One region of the Aureimonas sp. AU40 genome, then DNA from elsewhere that is predicted to be linked to it. Evidence: predicted binding sites of a transcription regulator. Region 1 holds the regulator's gene; the other holds the start of a gene.
The links. Region 1 encodes LexA, which represses DNA repair genes until DNA is damaged. Its sites were predicted from a motif close to TGTTCNNNNTGTGTTCNG; they were not measured.
Positions count from the first base shown of each region.

Region 2: the regulator LexA is predicted to act here: its motif matches at 5,934-5,951, upstream of AUL32_RS07995 (PA0069 family radical SAM protein).

Region 1 covers NZ_BBWL01000041.1:419,087-428,884, forward strand. Annotated here, with positions in the region: gene AUL32_RS15490 (CTP synthase) at 1-120, opposite strand, end outside; gene secG (preprotein translocase subunit SecG) at 226-828, opposite strand; gene tpiA (triose-phosphate isomerase) at 911-1,696, opposite strand; gene AUL32_RS15505 (peptidylprolyl isomerase) at 1,851-3,725, shown strand; gene trpD (anthranilate phosphoribosyltransferase) at 3,722-4,753, shown strand; gene trpC (indole-3-glycerol phosphate synthase TrpC) at 4,750-5,559, shown strand; gene moaC (cyclic pyranopterin monophosphate synthase MoaC) at 5,556-6,038, shown strand; gene AUL32_RS15525 (molybdopterin molybdotransferase MoeA) at 6,035-7,246, shown strand; gene lexA (transcriptional repressor LexA) at 7,318-8,055, shown strand; gene AUL32_RS15535 (ComEC/Rec2 family competence protein) at 8,009-9,798, opposite strand, start outside.
Region 2 covers NZ_BBWL01000025.1:24,172-33,969, forward strand. Annotated here, with positions in the region: gene AUL32_RS07960 (cell wall hydrolase) at 1-763, shown strand, start outside; gene AUL32_RS07965 (AtpZ/AtpI family protein) at 891-1,229, shown strand; gene AUL32_RS07970 (F0F1 ATP synthase subunit A) at 1,348-2,097, shown strand; gene AUL32_RS07975 (F0F1 ATP synthase subunit C) at 2,170-2,394, shown strand; gene AUL32_RS07980 (F0F1 ATP synthase subunit B) at 2,468-3,076, shown strand; gene AUL32_RS07985 (F0F1 ATP synthase subunit B) at 3,089-3,571, shown strand; gene AUL32_RS07990 (ribonuclease HII) at 3,730-4,443, opposite strand; gene AUL32_RS07995 (PA0069 family radical SAM protein) at 4,712-5,812, opposite strand; gene AUL32_RS08000 (hypothetical protein) at 6,009-6,500, shown strand; gene moaB (molybdenum cofactor biosynthesis protein B) at 6,548-7,099, opposite strand; gene AUL32_RS08010 (4-(cytidine 5'-diphospho)-2-C-methyl-D-erythritol kinase) at 7,096-8,007, opposite strand; gene AUL32_RS08015 (tetratricopeptide repeat protein) at 8,018-9,798, opposite strand, start outside.

The sequences.
Region 1 (9,798 bases):
GAGCTTGCGAAGGCGCACGCGATAGCCGCGCGCCTGAAGAAGAGCGCCGAGCGCCGCCGAAGCGATGCCTTTTCCCAAAGAGGAAACCACGCCGCCAGTGATGAAAATATATCGCGCCATGGGCCTTCCCGATACGCTTCCAGTGAGGATTCGGCCAGTCATAAAATCGGCCGCAAACGAAATGGGGCGCCGAAGCGCCCCGTGAGGTTCGGTCGAAAACCCGGTCTACTGCGCGGGCTGAGCGGGCGACGCATTGGGCGCGCCATTGTCCGCCGCACCGGGCGCCGGGCTTTCCACCGGCGCGACGGTCGGCTGCGAGCCGGCGTTCGGCGCCTGGGGAGCCGGGTTGGCCGGGATCGTCGCGGGAGCGGCACCGGTCGGCACGCCGCTTTCGTTCTGCGCCGGAGCAGGCGTCACCGGTGCCACCGGTGTTGCGCCGGTCGTGGCGCTGCCTCCGGCGGGCACGCCGTTGGTGGTCGTGGTAGCGGGCGTCTGCTCTGGAAGGCCGCCCAGCTGGTCGAGAAGCGAGCCGTTTGCGCCGGTGCCCGTTGCCGGCGCGCCCTGGCTGGCGGGGACGCGGTTCAGGATGTCCAGCGGATCGGTGCCGTAGCGGGCGAGGATCGCGAGAGCCATCGAGGTGATGAAGAAGAGGGTCGCGAGAATGGCCGTGGTGCGCGTCAACATGTTGGCCGCGCCCCGCGCTGTCATGAGGCCGCCGCCGCTTCCGCCGCCCATGCCGAGGCCGCCCCCTTCGGAACGCTGCAGGAGAACGACCACCACGAGAGCGAGGACGATCAGGAGATGAACGGCGATCAGGACAGTCTGCATAAGGGGCTTCGCGCACAATCGTTCTTGAGTTGGGCGCTTTCTATAGGAGCCCCGAATTTATTCCAACCCTATTGTGCAACCCCTATCGGCAGTTACAGGCCGCCTCGCAGATCGCCAGGAAATCCGAAGCCTTGAGACTCGCCCCGCCCACGAGTGCGCCATCCACATCGGGAACCGCCAGAAGTGTCGCGGCATTGGCCGGCTGGACGGAGCCTCCGTAGAGAAGGCGGATGGCCCGGCCCCTGTCCTCGCCGAACCGCTCGATCAGCTTGCCGCGCAGATGGGCGTGCACTTGCGCGACATCGTCGGTCGAAGGAGTCTTGCCGGTCCCGATGGCCCAGACCGGCTCATAGGCGACGATCGTGTCGTCCGCCGAGACATCGTCGTGAAGAGAGCCTGCAAGCTGCGTTTCGAGAACACCCAAGGTCTTTCCGGTTTCGCGCTCGGACAGCGTCTCTCCAATACACACGACGGCTATGAGACCGGCCCGGTGAGCGGCCGTCAGCTTCGAGCGCACGCTCTCGCTGCTCTCGCCATGGTCGGCCCGGCGTTCGGAATGCCCGACGATGACATGCGACGCGCCGGCGTCGCGAAGCATCTCGGCCGAAACCTCGCCGGTATGGGCGCCCTTCTCGGCGTGATGACAGGTCTGGCCGCCAACGAAGACGTGATCGTCCAGCTGATCACGCAGCGTGCGCACCAATGTCGCGGGCGGACAGAGAAGAAGATCGAGTTGAGGGGCGAAGGCTCGGCTGCCCTCGGAAATGGCCCGACCCTCGTTCAGGTGCGAGGCCAAGCCGTTCATCTTCCAGTTTCCTGCGATCAAGAGCCGTTGCGCCAAGTCGTTTTCTCCCACTTCATGTCCCATTGCAGGGCTTCTGAGGAGGAAGGGGTAACGATGGCGCAATGTGAAATCAAACCCGTGCGATGACGAGAGCGCCTTTTCTTCGCCGGCTGGAATGCTTATTCGAACGTCCAGTGAGTTTGGATCGATCGGGAGTTCGCAGCGAATGCTGAACCAGATGCGTCGCGGTGCCTCGGGCTGGGTTGCAAAGCTTTTCTTGGGCGGCCTGGCCGTGAGTTTCGTCGGCTGGGGCATTGCAGATGTGCTGCGCGCGCCCGGCGGCGGCTCCACCGTGCTGCAGGCCGGCGACGTGCGTGTGTCCCTTGCGGAATACGAAATGGCCTATCGGCAGGGGCTCAACCGACTCGGGCAGCAGCTTCAAGCGCGGCCGACCGCCGAGCAGGCCGAGATGTTCGGCGTCGATCAGATGGTTCTGGCGCAGCTTCGCTCCGGCGCCATGGTCGATCTCAAGGCAGAGAAGGCCGGGCTCGGCGTTTCCGACGCCGGGCTCATCGCCCTGATCCAGCGTGAGCCGGCCTTCCACGACGGCAGCGGACATTTCTCGCGCGATGTGATGCGGGCCGTGCTGGCCAATGCCGGCATGAACGAGGCGAGCTATCTGGCGGACCTGCGTCGCAGCGCCGTGCGCGGGCAGCTGATCGGCTCGGTGACGGACGATGTCGCCGTTCCCCGCGCCTTCGTCGATGCACTCGGCGCTTACAATGGCGAACGCCGGACGGTGCAATATGTCGTTCTGCAGCCACAGCCCGCCGACGGGCTCGCCGATCCGAGCGACGAGGAACTCGGCAGCTACTTCACCGAACATAACGACACCTACCGCGCGCCGGAATACCGAGCCTTTTCCTATGTCGCGCTGACACCGACTTCCATGTCCGAGGCGGACAAGGTCACTGACGAGGAACTCGCTCGCTATTACGAGGCCAACCGTGCGCAGTTCACGACGCCGGAGCGCCGCGGCGTGCAGCAGGTCGTCTTCGCCGATCGCGCCTCCGCCGACAGCGCGGCGCAAGCCCTTGCCGGCGGCGCAACGCTTGCCGACGCTGCCAAGGCCGCAGGCCGCGAGATCGCCGATCTCGGTGTGATCGACCGCGCCGCCTTGGGCAATGCGAGCCTGGCCGAAGCCGCCTTCGCGGCGCAGCCCAACACGCCGACCGGAGTCGTCGAGGGTCCCTTCGGCCCGGTCATCCTCAATGTAACCAGCGTGCAGCCGGAAGTGGTGCGCCCGTTCGATGCCGTGCGAGAGGAAATCCGTGCCGGTTTGGCGAAGGACGCGACCAACACCCGCATCACCAATGCCTATAACGCGCTGACCGACGCCCTGCAGAGCGGCGCGCCGATGAGCGAGGCCGCCGCGCAGGCCGGCGTGAAGATCGAAACCGCTCCTGCCGTTTCTCGCGAAGGCGCGACGCCTGCCGGTGCAAGGGTCGATTCGATTCCCGGCCGGGATCAGGTGCTCGCCGCCGTCTTCGCGGCGGAAGAAGGCGGCGACATCCCGCCCGTGCAGTTCGATGGCAACAGCTACGTCTTCCCGGTTCTCGGCGAGATCACCCCGGCGCGGGATCGCCCGCTGGACGAGGTGCGCGATCGCGTGGTGGCCGACTGGAAGCAGGACGAAGCCGTGCAGATGGTGGTCGATCGCGGTCAGTCGCTGGCGGAGCGGGTTCGCAAGGGGCAAAGCTTTCAGGACATGGCGGAGGTCGAGGGGCTGACGCTTGAGACCGCACCCGGCCTGACGCGCGCCACGGCGGTTCCCGCGCTCGGCGAAGCCGGCATGCGCGCCGCCTTCTCGGGTCCGCAAGGCCTCGTGGCCTCGACGCCGGCTCGCGACTCGGGTCAGGCGCTGGTGCTTCAGGTTTCCGAGGTCGCGGCGCCAGCCGATCCGGCGTCCGTCGTGGCCGAGAATACAAGGTCCGGCCTCGGCCAAGCGCTTCGCGGCGATTTCGAACAGGGCTACATCGCCGCGCTCCAGAGCGGCGTCCCCGTAACCTACAATCAGAAGGCCATTCAGCAGGCGAAGGCGAGCGTGCGATGAGCCCAGGGATGAAGCCGCTTCTCGGAAAGGTCGCCTCCGGCAAGGCGTTGACCCGGGACGAGGCGCGGCAGGCCTTCTTCATTCTGATGTCCGGCGAGGCGACGCCGTCGCAGATCGGCGGCTTCTTGATGGCGCTACGGGTTCGCGGCGAAGCCGTGGACGAGATCGCCGGCGCGGTGGATGTCATGCGCGCCAACATGGCGGGGGTCGTTGCACCGTCGGACGCGGTCGACATCGTCGGCACCGGCGGCGATCAGTCCGGCACGTTCAACGTCTCGACTTGCGCAGCCTTCGTGGTCGCCGGTTGCGGCGTGACGGTGGCCAAGCACGGCAACCGGGCCCTTTCTTCCCGCTCCGGCTCGGCGGATGTCCTGGCGGCACTGGGTGTCGATGTCGATCTCAGCCCGGATCAGATCGGACGCGTCATCGAGGCGGCCCGCATGGGCTTCATGTTCGCGCCGACCCATCACGCGGCGATGCGCTTCGTCGGTCCGAGCCGTGTGGAACTCGGCACCCGCACGATCTTCAATCTCCTTGGTCCCCTGGCCAATCCGGCCGGCGTGAAGCGCTTTCTGCTGGGCGTCTTCGCGCCCGAATGGGTCGTTCCCGTTGCCGAAGCCCTGAAGGCGCTTGGCGCGGAAAAGGCTTGGGTCGTACATGGCGACGGGTTGGACGAGATGACCGTCTGCGGCGAGACGCGGATCGCCATTCTGGAAGACGGCGAAGTTCGGCAGACCGTGCTTCGCGCCGGCGACGCCGGCCTGCCCGAACACCCCATGGCAGAGTTGATCGGCGGTGATGCCGAGCACAATGCCGAGGCGCTTCGCCGGGTTCTCGCCAACGAGCCGAGCGCCTATCGCGATATCGTGCTTCTGAACGCGGCGGGTGCCCTGGTGGTCGCGGACAAGGCGGCGAGCCTTGAAGAGGGCGTGGCGCTGGCGCAAATGTCCTTGGCAGGGGGCGCTGCCGCGGACGCATTGTCCAGGCTTGTCACGGTGTCCCAATCCATGCGGAGAGCAGGCGCTTGAGCGATATCCTCACCAAGATCGAAGCTTACAAGCGCGACGAGATCGCCAAGGCGAAGCGCGAGGTTTCCCTTTCGTCCCTCGAAGACGCCATTCGGGTGGGTCTGCCCCCGCGCGGCTTCGCCGAGGCGGTGCGGCGCAAGCATGCGGACGGACAGTTCGCTTTGATCGCCGAGGTGAAGAAGGCCAGTCCTTCCAAGGGTCTGATCCGCCCCGACTTCGATCCCGTGTCGATTGCCCAGTCCTATGAGCGAGGCGGAGCCGCCTGCCTCAGCGTGCTGACGGACACCCCGTCGTTCCAGGGCGCGCCGGGATTCTTGACGGAGGCGCGCAACGCCACCGCCCTGCCCGCCTTGCGCAAAGATTTCATGTTCGACACGTATCAGGTTGCGGAAGCGCGCGCCTGGGGTGCCGATGCGATCCTCGTCATTCTGGCGGCCGTAGACGACGCGCTGGCAGCCGAACTCGAAGCCAGCGCTTTCGCGCATGGGATGGACGTCCTTCTCGAAGTTCATGACGAGGCCGAGGCCGAACGCGCGCTCAAGCTGCGTTCACCGCTTTTCGGCATCAACAACCGCAATCTGCGCACCTTCGAAACCGATCTGTCCACAAGTGAGCGGATCGCCCGGCTTGTCCCGGCGGATCGCATCCTCGTTGGCGAGAGCGCGATCTCGACGCATGAGGATTGCGTGCGCCTCGCCGGTGCGAACATTCGCACCTTCCTCGTCGGCGAGAGCCTGATGCGGCAAAGCGACGTGGAAATGGCCACTCGCAAGCTGCTCTTCGGCGCGGCGGCGGAAGCGGCATGAGCGAGGCTTCACTGACTCATCTCGATGCGGACGGCTCGGCCCGCATGGTCGATGTCGGTGACAAGCCCGAGACGGTCCGCACGGCGCGGGCCGAAGGCCTCGTCCTGATGCGGGCGGAAACGCTGGAGATGATTCGGCAGGGCAGTGCCAAAAAGGGCGACGTGATCGCGATCGCGCGCATCGCCGGCATCATGGGCGCGAAAAAGACCCACGAACTGATTCCGCTTTGCCACCCGCTGATGCTGGAGAAGGTCTCGCTCGATCTGGAGTACGAACCGGCATTGCCCGGCATCCGCGTTTCCGCGACGTGCCGGGTATCCGGCAAGACGGGGATCGAAATGGAAGCGCTGACAGCCGTCTCCATCGCCTGCCTCACGATCTACGACATGGCGAAGGCGGTGGACCGCGACATGACGATCAGCCAGATCCGCCTCGTGGAGAAAACGGGCGGACGTTCCGGCACTTGGAGCGCCGCGTGAGTTTGCTGCCGGTCGAGGAGGCGCGCGATCGGCTCCTGTCGGACGTCTCGCCGGTGGCGCAAACCGAGCGCGTAGACCTGCGGAGCCTAGCCGGAAGGCGGCTGGCGAGCGATCTCTCGGCCATCCTGACCCAGCCTTCTTTTGATGCCTCCGCGATGGACGGATATGCCGTCCTTGCCAGCGACTTGGGCACTGGTGAAACGCGACTGCGTCTCATCGGAGAATCGGCCGCCGGCGCGGCGTTCGAAGGCATTTTGCGTGCTGGCGAGGCGGTTCGCATCTTCACCGGCGCACCCGCGCCGCAAGGCGCGGATGCCGTCGTCATCCAGGAGAACACAGAGCGTCCGAACCCGGAGACGGTGCTCGTCCGCGAGCCGGTCACGCCCGGCCGCCATATCCGCCCGGCAGGGAATGACTTTCGAGAGGGCGCGCCGCTTCTCCGGGCCGGCACGATCTTTCGCCCTGCCAGTATCGCGCTGGCGGCAAGCGGCGGTCACGCGGAGGTGGAGGTTTGTCGGCGCCCGCGCGTCGCCATTCTGATGACCGGCAGCGAATTGGTTCTGCCCGGCACGCGCCCCGGCCCGGCGCAGATCGTGGCATCCAACGGGTTCGGCATCGCTGCCATGGTGGAAGCGTCAGGCGGAGAGGCTTTATCCTATGGCGTTGTCGCGGACGACCGCTCGGCGCTTGCCGCCGTGCTCGACAGGGCCAGGCGCGATGAAGTGGATGTCTTCGTGACGATCGGCGGCGCCTCGGTCGGAGATCACGACCTCGTCGCGCCGGTCTTTCGCGAGTGTGGAGTGGAACTCGATTTCTGGAAGGTCGCCATGCGGCCCGGCAAGCCGCTGATGGCCGGACGCTTCGGCGAGATGCGGTTTCTAGGTCTGCCGGGAAACCCCGCCTCCAGCCTCGTCACCGCCGAGCTTTTTCTTCGGCCGCTGGTCGAACGGCTGGCCGGGCGCCCGGCGCACGGTGGCTACGAAAGGGGCGTATTGGGGACGCCCGTCCCCGCCAACGATCATCGTGCCGAGTTCATGCGTGGCCGAATCAGTGGGGAGACAGATGGCAAGCCCCGCATCGTCCCGTTCGATCGGCAGGACTCCTCGCTCCTCAGTGTCTTCGCCCTAGCGGACGTACTTCTCGTCAGGCAACCTCATGCTCCGCCTAGCGAGACCGGCGATCCCTGTGAGTTCGTGCGATTGGCTTGACAGGCATCCTTGCAGAACACAAACAGAACAGATAGGCTTTGTTCAGGTTTTGTTTTGGTTGGATACGAACGATGTTGACCCGCAAGCAGCATGAATTGCTCCTCTTCATTCATGATCGCCTGCAGTCGATCGGCGTTCCCCCGTCCTTCGACGAGATGAAGGAAGCGCTGGACCTGAAATCCAAGTCCGGCATCCACCGGTTGATTACGGCGCTGGAGGAACGTGGCTTCATCCGCCGCCTTCCCAACCGGGCCCGCGCTCTTGAGGTCGTTCGGCTTCCCGATTCCATGGCCGGTAAAGCTCAGGTCGCCGCGTCAACTACCGCGAAGGTTTCCCAAGGCGAGACGATCGAGCGGCAGGTTTTGCCCTTTCCGGGGCGGGCTGCCACCGCGCGAAGCGGCGAGACGGCGGACGCGGCCAATGACTCCATGCCTGTTCCCGTTATGGGCCGCATCGCAGCGGGTGTCCCCATTTCCGCGATCCAGCAGAACAGCCGCTCCATCGCCCTCCCGATTGAGATGTTCGGCCAAGGCGAGCATTACGCGCTGGAGGTCAAAGGCGATTCGATGGTCGAGGCCGGCATTCTCGACGGCGACACGGTGCTGATCCAGCGGGCGGAGACGGCAACCGCGGGCGAGATCGTCGTGGCTCTCATCGATGAGGAAGAGGCCACCTTGAAGCGCTTCCGTCGTCGCGGCGCCATGGTCGAACTGGAAGCTGCCAATCCCGCCTATGAGACGCGGGTCCTGGAAGCGGGACGGGTCAAGGTGCAGGGTCGTCTCGTCGGTCTGATCCGCCGCTATCATTAGGGCGCGGCCGCGCGCCTTTCGGCGTTTTCCGGCTCGGCTTGTCGCCTCCCATTCGCTCGGGCCAAGGCGCCGAGCGATGCTGGTTCCATTCTTCGAAAGGCTGGGGAATGGACGGCCGTAGCTCCCACCCGCCTCGCTGCCTCTCCAGAGCCACCGCGCCTGTGCGCCGCAGTGTGCGGAGCGTCAGAAGTTTCGCACCTGAGCGGCAAGATTCGATGCGAGGCGCGCGGGCGACCACGGCAATATCGGCCGTGTCGCAGAGTTCTCCCAGCTTCTCCAACTGATCGGTCCAGGCGATGCGGAGCCCCGAGCGGGTCTTCGCACGGCAAATCTGCTCGTCGCATTCGAAGGTCTTTCGATCGTCCTTCGAACGGCCGGGAGGCGCCAACTGGTAGGCGCGCTTCCATTGATCGTGCACGAAGCGGTTCGGGCGCTTGCGAAGATCGATCACCTGCCCATTGTCGCCTATCACTGCGATGTCCCGAGCGTCCTCCGATATGGCGAGTTCGGGGCGCGAGGCTGCAGGAACGAGGAGAAGGCCGAGCACCAGCGGGGCGACCGCCGCCCATCGAAAATGGCTCTGGCAAAACGAGAGCAGCAGCAGACAGACCGTGAAGCAGATAAGGCTGACGCTGCCGATCTGCCCAACGCCATAATCGGGAAAGGCAGCGGCCAGCGCCTTCGCCATCCAGAACACGAGATCGAGCCCCCAACCAATGGGCACAAGCGCCAAGCTCTCGAGGCCGAGGGGCATCAGGCAGACGCTCGCCAACGCCAGCGGCATGATCCAGAACGAGAAGATCGGCGTCGCCAGGACATTGGCAAGAAGGCCGAAGGGCGCGGCCCGCTGGAAATGGTAGATCGCGTAAGGCGCCGTCGCCGCGCCGGCAATCAGCGACGACAAGAACACGCCGATCACCACCAGCGCCAGCGTGCGCAAAGGCGAGAGATCGTCGCCCGCCCCTTTCGACCACCGGGAATACGCACCATAGGCCCCGACCAGCGCGGCGGTGGCGGCAAACGACATCTGGAAGGTCGCGGTCATCAGTGCATGCGGCGAGATCAGCATGACCACCATGGCCGCAATCGCAACATTGCGCAGGGTCAGGGCCGGTCGATCCACCAGAACCGCGCCCAGCATGATCGCGATCATGACGAAGGATCGCTCGGTTGCGGCGTTGTCACCCGCCAGTAGGAAGTAGAACCCGGTGATGCCCAGCGCCGCGACCGCCGCGATCTTGCGCGCCTGCCAACGCAGCGCCAGCGACGGAAAGGCGGCGATGCTTGAGCGCACCGCTAGCATGGTCATTCCCGCCACTAGCGCCATGTGAAAGCCGGAGATTGATAGGACATGGGCAAGTCCGGTTACTCGCAAGGCGGCTTCGATGTCGTCGGGGATCCCGGCGCGCTCGCCATTGATGAGCGCTGCCGCGACAGCGCCGCGCTCGTCCGGCAGCACGGCGCGAATCCTATCGCCGATCAGCAGGCGCAGCTTGGCGACGTGTTCGAAAACTCCAAGCGTCTCGGGTTCCACGGAGGGGTTCGGCGGCCCGAGGGAGTAGCCGAAGGCTCCGGTGCCGTCGAAATAGGGCATGAAAGCGAAGTCATATCCACCGGGAAAGGCAGGGCCTGCCGGCGGCTGCAGGCGCACGAGGCCCACATAGCGAGCGCCGATCGCCAGGGCCTCATGGCGGCTCGATACGAGCACGCGTACGCGTTCCGGCGGCCGGCTGAGATGCGGGC
Region 2 (9,798 bases), on a different contig from region 1:
AGCCGGGATCGCGCTGGGCGACGAGAATCTGCGCGCGGCCTTCGCCGCACCCGATAGCTCGGGCGGCGCCGTGCTGGTCGCGGAAAGTTTCGCGCCGCCGCTTGCGCCCGAAAGCCCGAAGGGACAAATCGCCGCGCCCAAGCCGGACGCGTTGCGGGCCATTGCCGCTTTGGCGCCCACCCCGTCATCCAACGACGTCGCCGGCTCAAGCGTCGCGGCCTATGCCGGCACCCCGCGGCCCGGCGTGTCGAACCTGTTCGACGCGGTTCTCGGGCCCTCGCGAGGCTTCATTCCGCCCAAGGGCGAAAACGACCATTCCTGGGTCGCGACGCCCCTCCCGGCCTCCTCCTATACCGAGGAGCAGCAGACCTGCCTCGCCAAGGCGATCTATTTCGAGGCGCGCGGGGAAACGGAACAGGGCCAGGGGGCGGTCGCACAGGTCGTCCTCAACCGGGTGCGCAATCCCGCCTATCCCAAAACGATCTGTGGCGTCGTCTACCAGAACCAGGACTGGTTCGGCCGCTGCCAGTTCTCCTTCGCCTGCGACGGCATCAAGGACGTCATCTGGAATCGCCCGGCCTATGCCCTGGCCGAGCGAATCGCCCGGCAGGCGACCAATGGCGAGATCTGGATTCCCGAAGTCGGCTCGGCGACCCATTACCACGCGACCTATGTCCACCCGCGCTGGGCCAAGACCATGGAAAAGGTCGACAAGATCGGCCTTCACATCTTCTACCGGACCTTCGGCGGGGGCTGGCGTTAGCCGGCCCTCTCGGTTTTGGACGCTGCGGTGTATGTTCGCGCGAGTGACGCTTTCGGCGGCGAACACGCAAACTTGAACCGCCTTTGTTTCGCCATGCGGCGGGCGGACAGATCGGCCGGATGGACGAATGACGATGAGCGAGCCTGAGCCTCGAAGCGAAGCGGATCTGGAGGCGGATCGCCGCAAATTGAAGGAGCGGATCGACCGGCTGAAAGCCGCGACGGCCGAGCCGGTGGTGCCGGAGGGTGGCCAGGGCAGCATGCAGGGCATGGCCCAGGGCCTCAAGATCGCCAGCGAATTCATCGCGGGCATCATGGTCGGCGGGGCCATCGGTTACGGGATCGACCGTCTATTCGGGGTGTCTCCCTTCGGTCTCATCGTCTTCCTCATGCTGGGCTTCGCCGCCGGCGTTCTCAACGTGGTGCGGTCCGCCAGCGGCGAGAAGGACCCGACCGAACGTCGCTAGCGGAGCGATCGTTCGGAAAGCAAAGGTGCATTTCGACGTCAGGGAGTTGCGAAGCGCGGTTCGGGACGCTATGGCAGTCTCGCTCTCCGAGGGCTCCGCATCAAGAGGACCAGACGTTTTGGCGAACGATCCGCTTCACCAGTTCCAGATTTCTCGGCTCGTTCCGATCGAGATCGGCGGCCTTGATCTGTCGTTCACCAACTCCTCGCTGTTCATGGTCGCGACCGTGGCGGTGGCGACGGGCTTCCTTTACTGGTCGACCCGGGGACGTGGCCTAGTCCCGAACCGCGCGCAGTCGGTGTCCGAACTCTCCTACGAGTTCATCGCCAAGATGCTGCGCGACGCGACGGGCTCGCACGGGATGCAGTTCTTCCCGTTCGTGTTCTCGCTCTTCATGTTCATCCTGGTGGCCAACCTCATCGGGATGTTCCCCTACTTCTTCACCGTCACCAGCCATCTGATCGTCACCTTCGCGCTTGCGTTGCTGGTGATCGGCACGGTCGTGGTCTACGGCATCCGCAAGAACGGCCTCGGCTGGTTCAAGGTCTTCGTTCCCTCCGGCGTTCCGGGGGCGGTCCTGCCCTTCGTGGTGCTGATCGAGTTGATCTCGTTCCTTTCGCGCCCGATCTCGCTCTCTGTTCGTCTTTTCGCCAACATGCTGGCCGGTCACATCACGCTAAAGGTCTTCGCAGGCTTCGTGGTCTCGATGGGCAGCATGGGCGCGCTCGGCTTCCTCGGCGCTCTCCTGCCGCTCGTCATGACGGTGGGCATCACGGCGCTGGAGTTCCTGGTTGCCTTCCTGCAGGCCTATGTCTTCGCGATCCTGACCTGCATGTACCTCAACGACGCGGTTCACGTTCACCACTGACCGCTCTCCCCCTTTCGCGGACGCATGGCGCCGCGGATCCTACCCCCGCACGATCCAACCAAAGGAGTTCCCATGGACGCGGAAGCTGCACGTTACATCGGCGCTGGTCTCGCTTGCTTCGGCATGGCCGGCACCGCTCTCGCGCTCGGCAACATCTTCTCGAGCTTCCTCACGGGCGCCCTGCGCAACCCGTCGGCAGCCGATGGCCAGTTCGGTCGTCTCGTGTTCGGCTTCGCCGTGACGGAAGCTCTGGGCATTTTCTCGCTCCTGATCGCGCTCCTGCTGCTCTTCGTCTAAGCAGGTCGCATAAGGGATTGTGCAGCCGGCCGCCCCTGCTGGGGCGGCCGGACCCGTATCATCGGAGTCCGACATGTTCGTCACTCAGGCTTTCGCCCAGGTCCAATCGCCAGATGCAGGTCCGACCCTGATGGAAACACCCGTTCCGCCCACGGGCGAAGCGATCTCCGTGGAGCCCGGTCACCACGAGGAAGCCGGCTTTCCGCCGATGAACCCCGAGTTCTTCGCGTCGCAGATCCTGTGGCTCGCGATCACCTTCGGCGTGTTCTACTACGTCCTGTCGAAGACGATCGTGCCGCGCATCTCCACGGTTCTGGAGAATCGCCGCGAGCGCATCGCCCTCGATCTCCAAGCCGCCGAGCGCATGCGCCTCGACGCCGACGAGGCACAGGCCGCCTATGAGCAGGAACTCGCGTCCGCTCGCAAGAATTCCGCCCGCATCGCCACGGAAGCCCGCGACAAGGCGCGCGCCGATGCCGATGCGCAGCGCAAGACCATCGAGGCCGAACTCGACGGTCGCCTCGAAAGCGCCCAGGCTCGCATTGCCGAGGTGAAGATGCGCGCGCTCGCCGATGTCGGCACGATCGCCGAAGATGCGGCCGAAGCCATTCTCAACGACATTGCCGGCCTCGGCGTGTCGCGCGAGGACGTCTCCCACGCCGTCCGTTCCGTTCGTTCCTAAAAGGGCGTCGCCATGGCTTTCGACAATACGTTCTGGGCTCTCGTCGGCCTCATCCTCTTCCTGGCGCTGATCGCCTATCTCAAGGCGCCCTCGATCATGGCGAAGGCGCTCGACAAGCGCGCCGCGCAGATCCGCAACGAGATCGACGAAGCGCGCGAGCTGAAGGAAGAGGCCAAGCAGCAACTGGCCGAATACCAGCGCCGCCGCCGCGAGGCGGAGAGCGAGGCGCAGGAAATCCTCGCCGTCGCGCAGCGCGAGGCGCAGGGCATCGTCGCCGAGGCCCGCGCCAAGAGCGAAGACTACGTTGCCCGTCGCACGCAGGTCGCCGAGCAGAAGATCAAGCAGGCGGAGATCGAGGCCGTGTCCGAAGTCCGCGCTCGCGCGGTGGACATCGCCATCGAGGCGGCAACGCGCGTCATGACCGAGCGCAATGTCGGCGCCGACCCGCGCATCACCGACCAGTCGATCGCCGAAGTGCGCCGTCGTCTGAACTGATCCGCACCAATAGCTCTTGTATAAGACGAAGGCCGGCTGAAAAGCCGGCCTTTTTCGTTTGTCTGCGGAATGCCGGGAAGCGGCAAATCGGGAAGTGTGCCAACCCGCACCGATGCGATGGGGTTTGCACATGGGAGATGGCACGAGTGGGGCCTCGCCTAACCGTCCGACTCGCCTGCCAGCATGAGGGCTCGCACCGGCCCGAAGCTGCGCCGGTGATGCGGGCCAACGCCATGCTCGGCGAGCGCGGCGCGATGGGCGACCGTGGGATAGCCCATGTGGCGGCTGAAACCGTAGCGCGGGTCGCTCGCGCAAAGCGTGGTCATCAGCCGATCTCGCATGACTTTGGCGACGATCGAGGCCGCTGCGATCGACAGGCAGAGCGCATCTCCGCCGATCACCGCCGACCCGGCGCAGGGAAGGCCCGGCGGCACGTCGCGACCGTCGATCAAAGCGTGATCGGGCCTGCTGGGAAGGGCAAACAGCGCGCGTCGCATGGCGAGAAACGTCGCTTGCCGGATGTTGAGCCGATCGATCTCGGCGGCACTGGCGCTGCCGAGGCCTACCTCGGCCATATCGAGGATCGCATCGAACAGGCGCTCGCGCTCGCGCGCGCCAAGCTTTTTAGAATCGTCCAGCCCTTCGGGAATGTGCTCGACGCGCAGAATCACCGCGCCGGCGACGACCGGTCCGGCGAGCGGACCGCGCCCGGCCTCGTCCACGCCGGCCACGCAGTGGACGCCATTCTGCAGAAGGGCGGCCTCGCGCGCAAAATCCGGGCCGGGATGCGGCGCGGCACGTCGGGCAGGGCGAGGGGGAAGGGGTGGAGAATCGGAGGAACGGCGAGCCATGGTGCGGCGAGACTCGCGCATTCTCCGATTCTCCTCAAGGCTCGCGAGCCGGGTGCGGACGGCGGGCGAGCGATCCGGCGTCGGGGACAAACGCCGGAACTGGTGCGGGCAGAACCCGAATGATTTGGCGAACCGGCGGGGTAGACATAGTGCCAGCATCGATCTGGCTGATCCGGTTCCCTCAGAGCGTCTTCATCGATGAGGAGACACGCCCCGCATCAACTGAAAGCCCGCCTGTTGCCCGCGAACGAAAGTCTGTGTTCTTCCGCTCGCGGGCTTCGGTCGTCTCTCAGAGCAGCGACAGCTGGACGCCAGCGCCCTTGGGCGCCCTGAACAGGTCGGTGCGCAACTGGGTGCGCTCGAGGTTCAAGTCGAAGCGCCGGGCCGCCATTTCGAACCGATGCTTGATCTGCATGGCGTAGGGACCCTTGCCGGTCATCCGCTTGTTCCATTCCGCGTCATAGTCCTTACCGCCGCGCATAGAGCGCAGGAGCGACAGGACATGCCGGTAGCGATCGGGATAGTGCTGCAGCAGCCATTCCTTGAAGAGCGGCGCGACCTCCAGCGGCAGGCGCAGAAGAACGTAGCCGACCTCGCGAGCGCCCGCTTCCGCCGCCGCTTCCAGAAGCCGCTCGATCTCCGAATCCGTCAGGCCCGGGATGATCGGCGCCGTCATCACCATGGTCGGCACGCCGGCCTTGGTGAGTTCGCGAACTGCTTCCAGGCGCTTGGAGGGCGTCGCGGCGCGCGGCTCCATGGTGCGGGCGAGGCGTCGGTCGAGCGTCGTCACCGAGATCGCGACCTTGGCGAGGCCCTTGGCCGCCATGCGCGAGAGAATATCGAGATCGCGCAGCACCAGAGCGGACTTCGTCACGATGCCGACCGGATGGTTGGCGGCCTCCAGCACTTCCAGCATGTCGCGCATGATGCGGCGCTCGCGCTCGATCGGCTGGTAAGGATCGGTATTGGTGCCGATCGCGATGGCCTTCGGCTCGTAGCCGGCGCGGCCGATCTCCTCCTCCAGAAGCTCCGCAGCGTTCGGCTTGGCAAAGAGCTTAGTCTCGAAATCGAGCCCCGGCGACAGGCCGACATAGCTGTGCGTCGGCCGTGCGAAGCAATAGATGCAGCCGTGCTCGCAGCCGCGATAGGGGTTCACCGACCGGTCGAAGGAAATGTCGGGGGAGGTGTTGCGGGTGATGACCGTGCGGGCCATCTCCGTCTGCACTTCGGTCTTGAAGCTCGGCAACTCGTCCATCGTCGCCCAGCCATCGTCGAAGACGGAGCGAGAGAAAGGCTCGAAGCGGCCCGTCGGGTTGATGCCCGCCGCGCGGCCGCGCCGACGCTCGAAGCCGATGCGAAGGCCGGACTGCGCCACGACATGATGCGCCATGTCGATGCCTTCACGGCCGGTCAGACCCAGGCGGTCGGTTCTCTCGAGGCTGCGGATCTCGGACATGGGACAAGCTTCCCTGTGGCTGCTCTCGTTGTGACCATAGTCCTATTCATCATATGAGAACATTACAAGAACAAAATTGCGTATCCGTGCCGCTCTGGTCAGCGCGCTTCGGCTCGGTTAAGCCGGTTCCATGCTGAGCGTCCTTGTTTTCGATGCCGAAGACCCGCAGGAACTGACCCTGACCCTGTCCTCGCTGGTAACCGGCGTGGTCGAGGGTGTGCTGCGCGATGTCGTGGTCGTGGACCCCAGCGGCCAGGAGGTTCTGGACGTCGCGGACCATGCGGGTTGCTCGGTGCGCTCGCTGGCCGAGTTGCGCCAGTCGGCCGCGACGCTGAAGGGGGAGTGGGTGCTGGTGTTGCGTGCGGGCAGCCGCTTGCCCGGAAGCTGGCCGGAGCGCGCGGTGCATCACATCGAAAACCAGTTGCGCGAGAAGGCACCGAGAGGCGGCCGCTTCGTGCTGCCCGTGGGGGATCGCGCGGGGTGGCGACGCTGGTTCGCCGGAAGGCCCAGCGCGCGGCTGGTTCCGAAAGCGCATCTGGCGAAGCGTCTGGCGGCGGGAGTCGCGATCGACAGGGCCGCCGATGGGCTGCCCAGCGAGCGGCTGCGCAAGCGCGACGACTGAACGCCTCGCCTTGCCTCAGCCGATGGAGGAGCGGAGACGGCTGGCCTTCAGGCTGCCGCGCCGCCTTTGCGCCTCAGATGTTCGTCCAGGCGCGGCATGATCTCGACGAAGTTGCAGGGCTTGTGCCGGTAGTCGAGCTGGGGCTTTAGGATATGGTCCCACGCGTCGCAGCAGGCTCCGGGCGAGCCGGGCAGGACGAAGACGAAGGTCGCGTTCACCACCCCGCCCGTGGCGCGGGACTGGATGGTCGATACGCCGATCGTCTCGAAGGAGACGCGGTGGAACACGGCTGAGAACCCGTCCATGCGCTTTTCGAAGATCGGCTCCAGCGCCTCCGGCGTCACGTCGCGGCCGGTGAAGCCCGTGCCGCCCGTCGTGATGACGACGTCCACCTCCGGGTCCCTGGACCAGCCGAGCACGGTCTCGCGAATGGCGTCCCGATCGTCCGGCACGATGGCGCGCGCGGCGAGGCGATGGCCGGCTTCGCTGAGGCGCGCGGCCAGCGTATCGCCGGAGCGATCATCCTCCGCTTTGCGCGTGTCGGACACGGTAAGGACGGCGATGCCGAGCGGAAGAAAGAGGCGGTCAGGGGCGCTCATGGCCGGTCTCCAATCGGATCGACGCCGGTGGAGGCGATCCACCAGCCGGGATGGCGCGCGCGCAGCCGCACGGCCGCCTGCTCGGCCTGCGCCCCGTTCTCGAACAGGGCGAAGACGGTGGCGCCGGAGCCGGACATGCGGTGAAACAGCGGCTCTTCTGCGCGCAAGGCGTCGCACACGGCGGCAATGGCGGGCACGATGTGCCGCGCCGGGGCCTCCAGATCGTTGCGCGTGCCTGCGAGATAGTCGACCAAGGCGGCGAGGTCGATAAAGCCGTCCTCGGGCAGGGGAGGCAGAGGCGGGTTGTCGCGCCGCTCCAACCCGGCGAAGGCGGTGGGCGTGGAGACGGGCGCGCCGCAATTGACCAGCAAGAGACCGAAGCCCGGCAGGCGCGGGACGGCGGCCGCGATCTCGCCGACGCCGCGCACGCGGGCCGCCCGGCCGGACAGGCACATCGGAACGTCCGCGCCGAGCGCGAGGCATTCCGTGGCCAGAGCGGGCTGGATGGCGGGCCAGATCGCGCCGAGCATGCGCAGAAGCGCGGCGGCGTCCGCCGAGCCGCCACCAATGCCCGATGCGAGCGGCAGATTCTTTTGCAGATGGATGTGGAGGGGAGGAAGCGCGAGGCCGAGGCCGGCGGCACCGACGCGCGCCAGATCCAGGGCGCGCAGAACGAGATTGCCCCGGTCGAGCGGCAGGCCGCTCGCGAACGGGCCGTCGATCGTCAGCCGATCCTCGTGTGAGGGCGCCAGCGTGAGCCGGTCCCCTTCGCGGGCGAAGACCACGAGACTGTCGAGGTCGTGATAGCCGTTCTCGCGCCGCCCTGTGACATGCAGCGCGAGATTGATCTTGGCAGGCGCCAGCGCTGCCCGATGCAGCGCCGGAGCGGATGGCTCCAGAAGGTCCACCGCTTCAGCGTCAGTTCGGGCGGACGGCTGCCGGCGCCTCGTTGGCGGCGCGCTGCGCGTCCGTGTCGGGCGCGACCTCGCCCGGCTTGGTGGGCGCTTCCGGCCCGAGTCCCTCGGCCAGCTTACGCTTGATGGTTTCCACCACGTTCGGCTCGGGCTTGGGCTCGCCGATCAGCGCGCGGTTCCACTGGAAGCGCGCCTCGCGCGTGCGACCGACGCGCCAATAGGCATCGCCCAGATGGTCGTTGATCGTCGGATCGGCGGGCGTCAGCAGAATGGCGCGCTCCAGCTGCTCCACCGCGTCGGGGTAACGGCCAAGGCGATAATAGGCCCAGCCCAGCGAATCGATGATGTAGCCGTCGTTCGGCCTGAGATCGACGGCGGTGCGGATCATCTGCAGCCCCTCGTCGAGGTTGCGGTTCATGTCCACCCAGCTATAGCCGAGATAATTCAGGACCTGCGGCTGGTCGGGCGAAAGCTCCAGCGCTTTCTTGAACTCCGGCTCCGCCTTGTCCCACTGCTTCAGCCGCTCGAAGGCGATGCCGCGCTGGAAATGTATGTTCCAGAGCGTGGACGAATCCTTGGGCGCCAGCTCCAGCGCGCGGTCGAGCAGCGGCACGGCCTCGGCAAAGGATTTGTCGGCCGAGAGAATGTCGGCAAAAGCGAGATGCGCCTGCAAATCGTTGGGATAGTCGCTGACGGCCTTGCGAAGATGGGTCTTGGCGTCGTCCTTGCGGTCGGCCTGCCAGAGATCGAGGCCCATCTGCAGCTCGGCGGTCCGCCGGTAGGGCGAGGTCTTGGGGATCTGCTCGTAATAGGAGAGGGCGAGGTCGATCTGCTGCGTGCGATCGGCGACGCCGGCCATGGCGGTCAGGAGCTTGGGATCGACCGTCGGCGACACGGCCTTGGCGAACTGGAAATAGAGAAGGGCGACGTCCTGCCCATCTCCCCGGTTGATCGCCTGTCCGAGGATGTAGAGCGTCTCGGCCGCCCCGTCCTGCGCGTTCTCGATCGGCGGCGCCACCTTCTTGCCGGCCTCGACTTCGGCGCGCAGCTGCGTCAGCGGGTCGTAGCCCGGCGCGAGCTCCAGGCCCTTATCGATCGCGGCGAGCGCGTCGGCCTTCTTGCCGGCGCGCGCTTCCAGCCGCCCGAGCGCTTCGGCGCTGGCGAGGAAGGCGTCGACGGAGGTCTGCGCCGAGGCCTGATCGGAGATCACGCTGTTCAGCGCCGTGCGCGCGGCGGGCAGATTGCCCGACAGGCCGGCGAGAAGGCCGGTCTGATACTGGTTGAACACCGCGAACCAGGACGCGCCCGACAACGCGTTGACGCGGGCGAGCGCATCCTTGGAGCGCCCGGCGCCAAGCTCGGCCCAGGCCGAGAGATGGCCGACCAGAAGTGTGTCGAGGTCGCTCGTGTCGTCGAGCTTCAGCTGGCTGATCGCGGCGTCGAAGCGGCTGGCGCGCAGCGCGTCGAGGCCCAGCGCGATGTGCGCGACCTTGCCGACGTCCTCGTTGTTGGCGAGCTTCGCGGCGAGCTTGACGCCCTCGGCAAAGCGCCCGTCCGCCAGATAGGCGAACATGGCTTCCTGCTGCAGCGTCTCGGAGGTCGGGTCGAGCGACAGCGCCTTTTCGTAATATTGGGCGGCGACGTCGGGCTGGCGGTTCTCGCGTGCCTGCTTGGCCGCGAGATAGGCGCCCGACAGCGAGTTCACCTCAATCGGGCCCTTGGACACCACGACCGGGGCCGGCTTGGTCGGCTTCGCCTGCGCTCCGGCCGCGCCGATCGCCAACA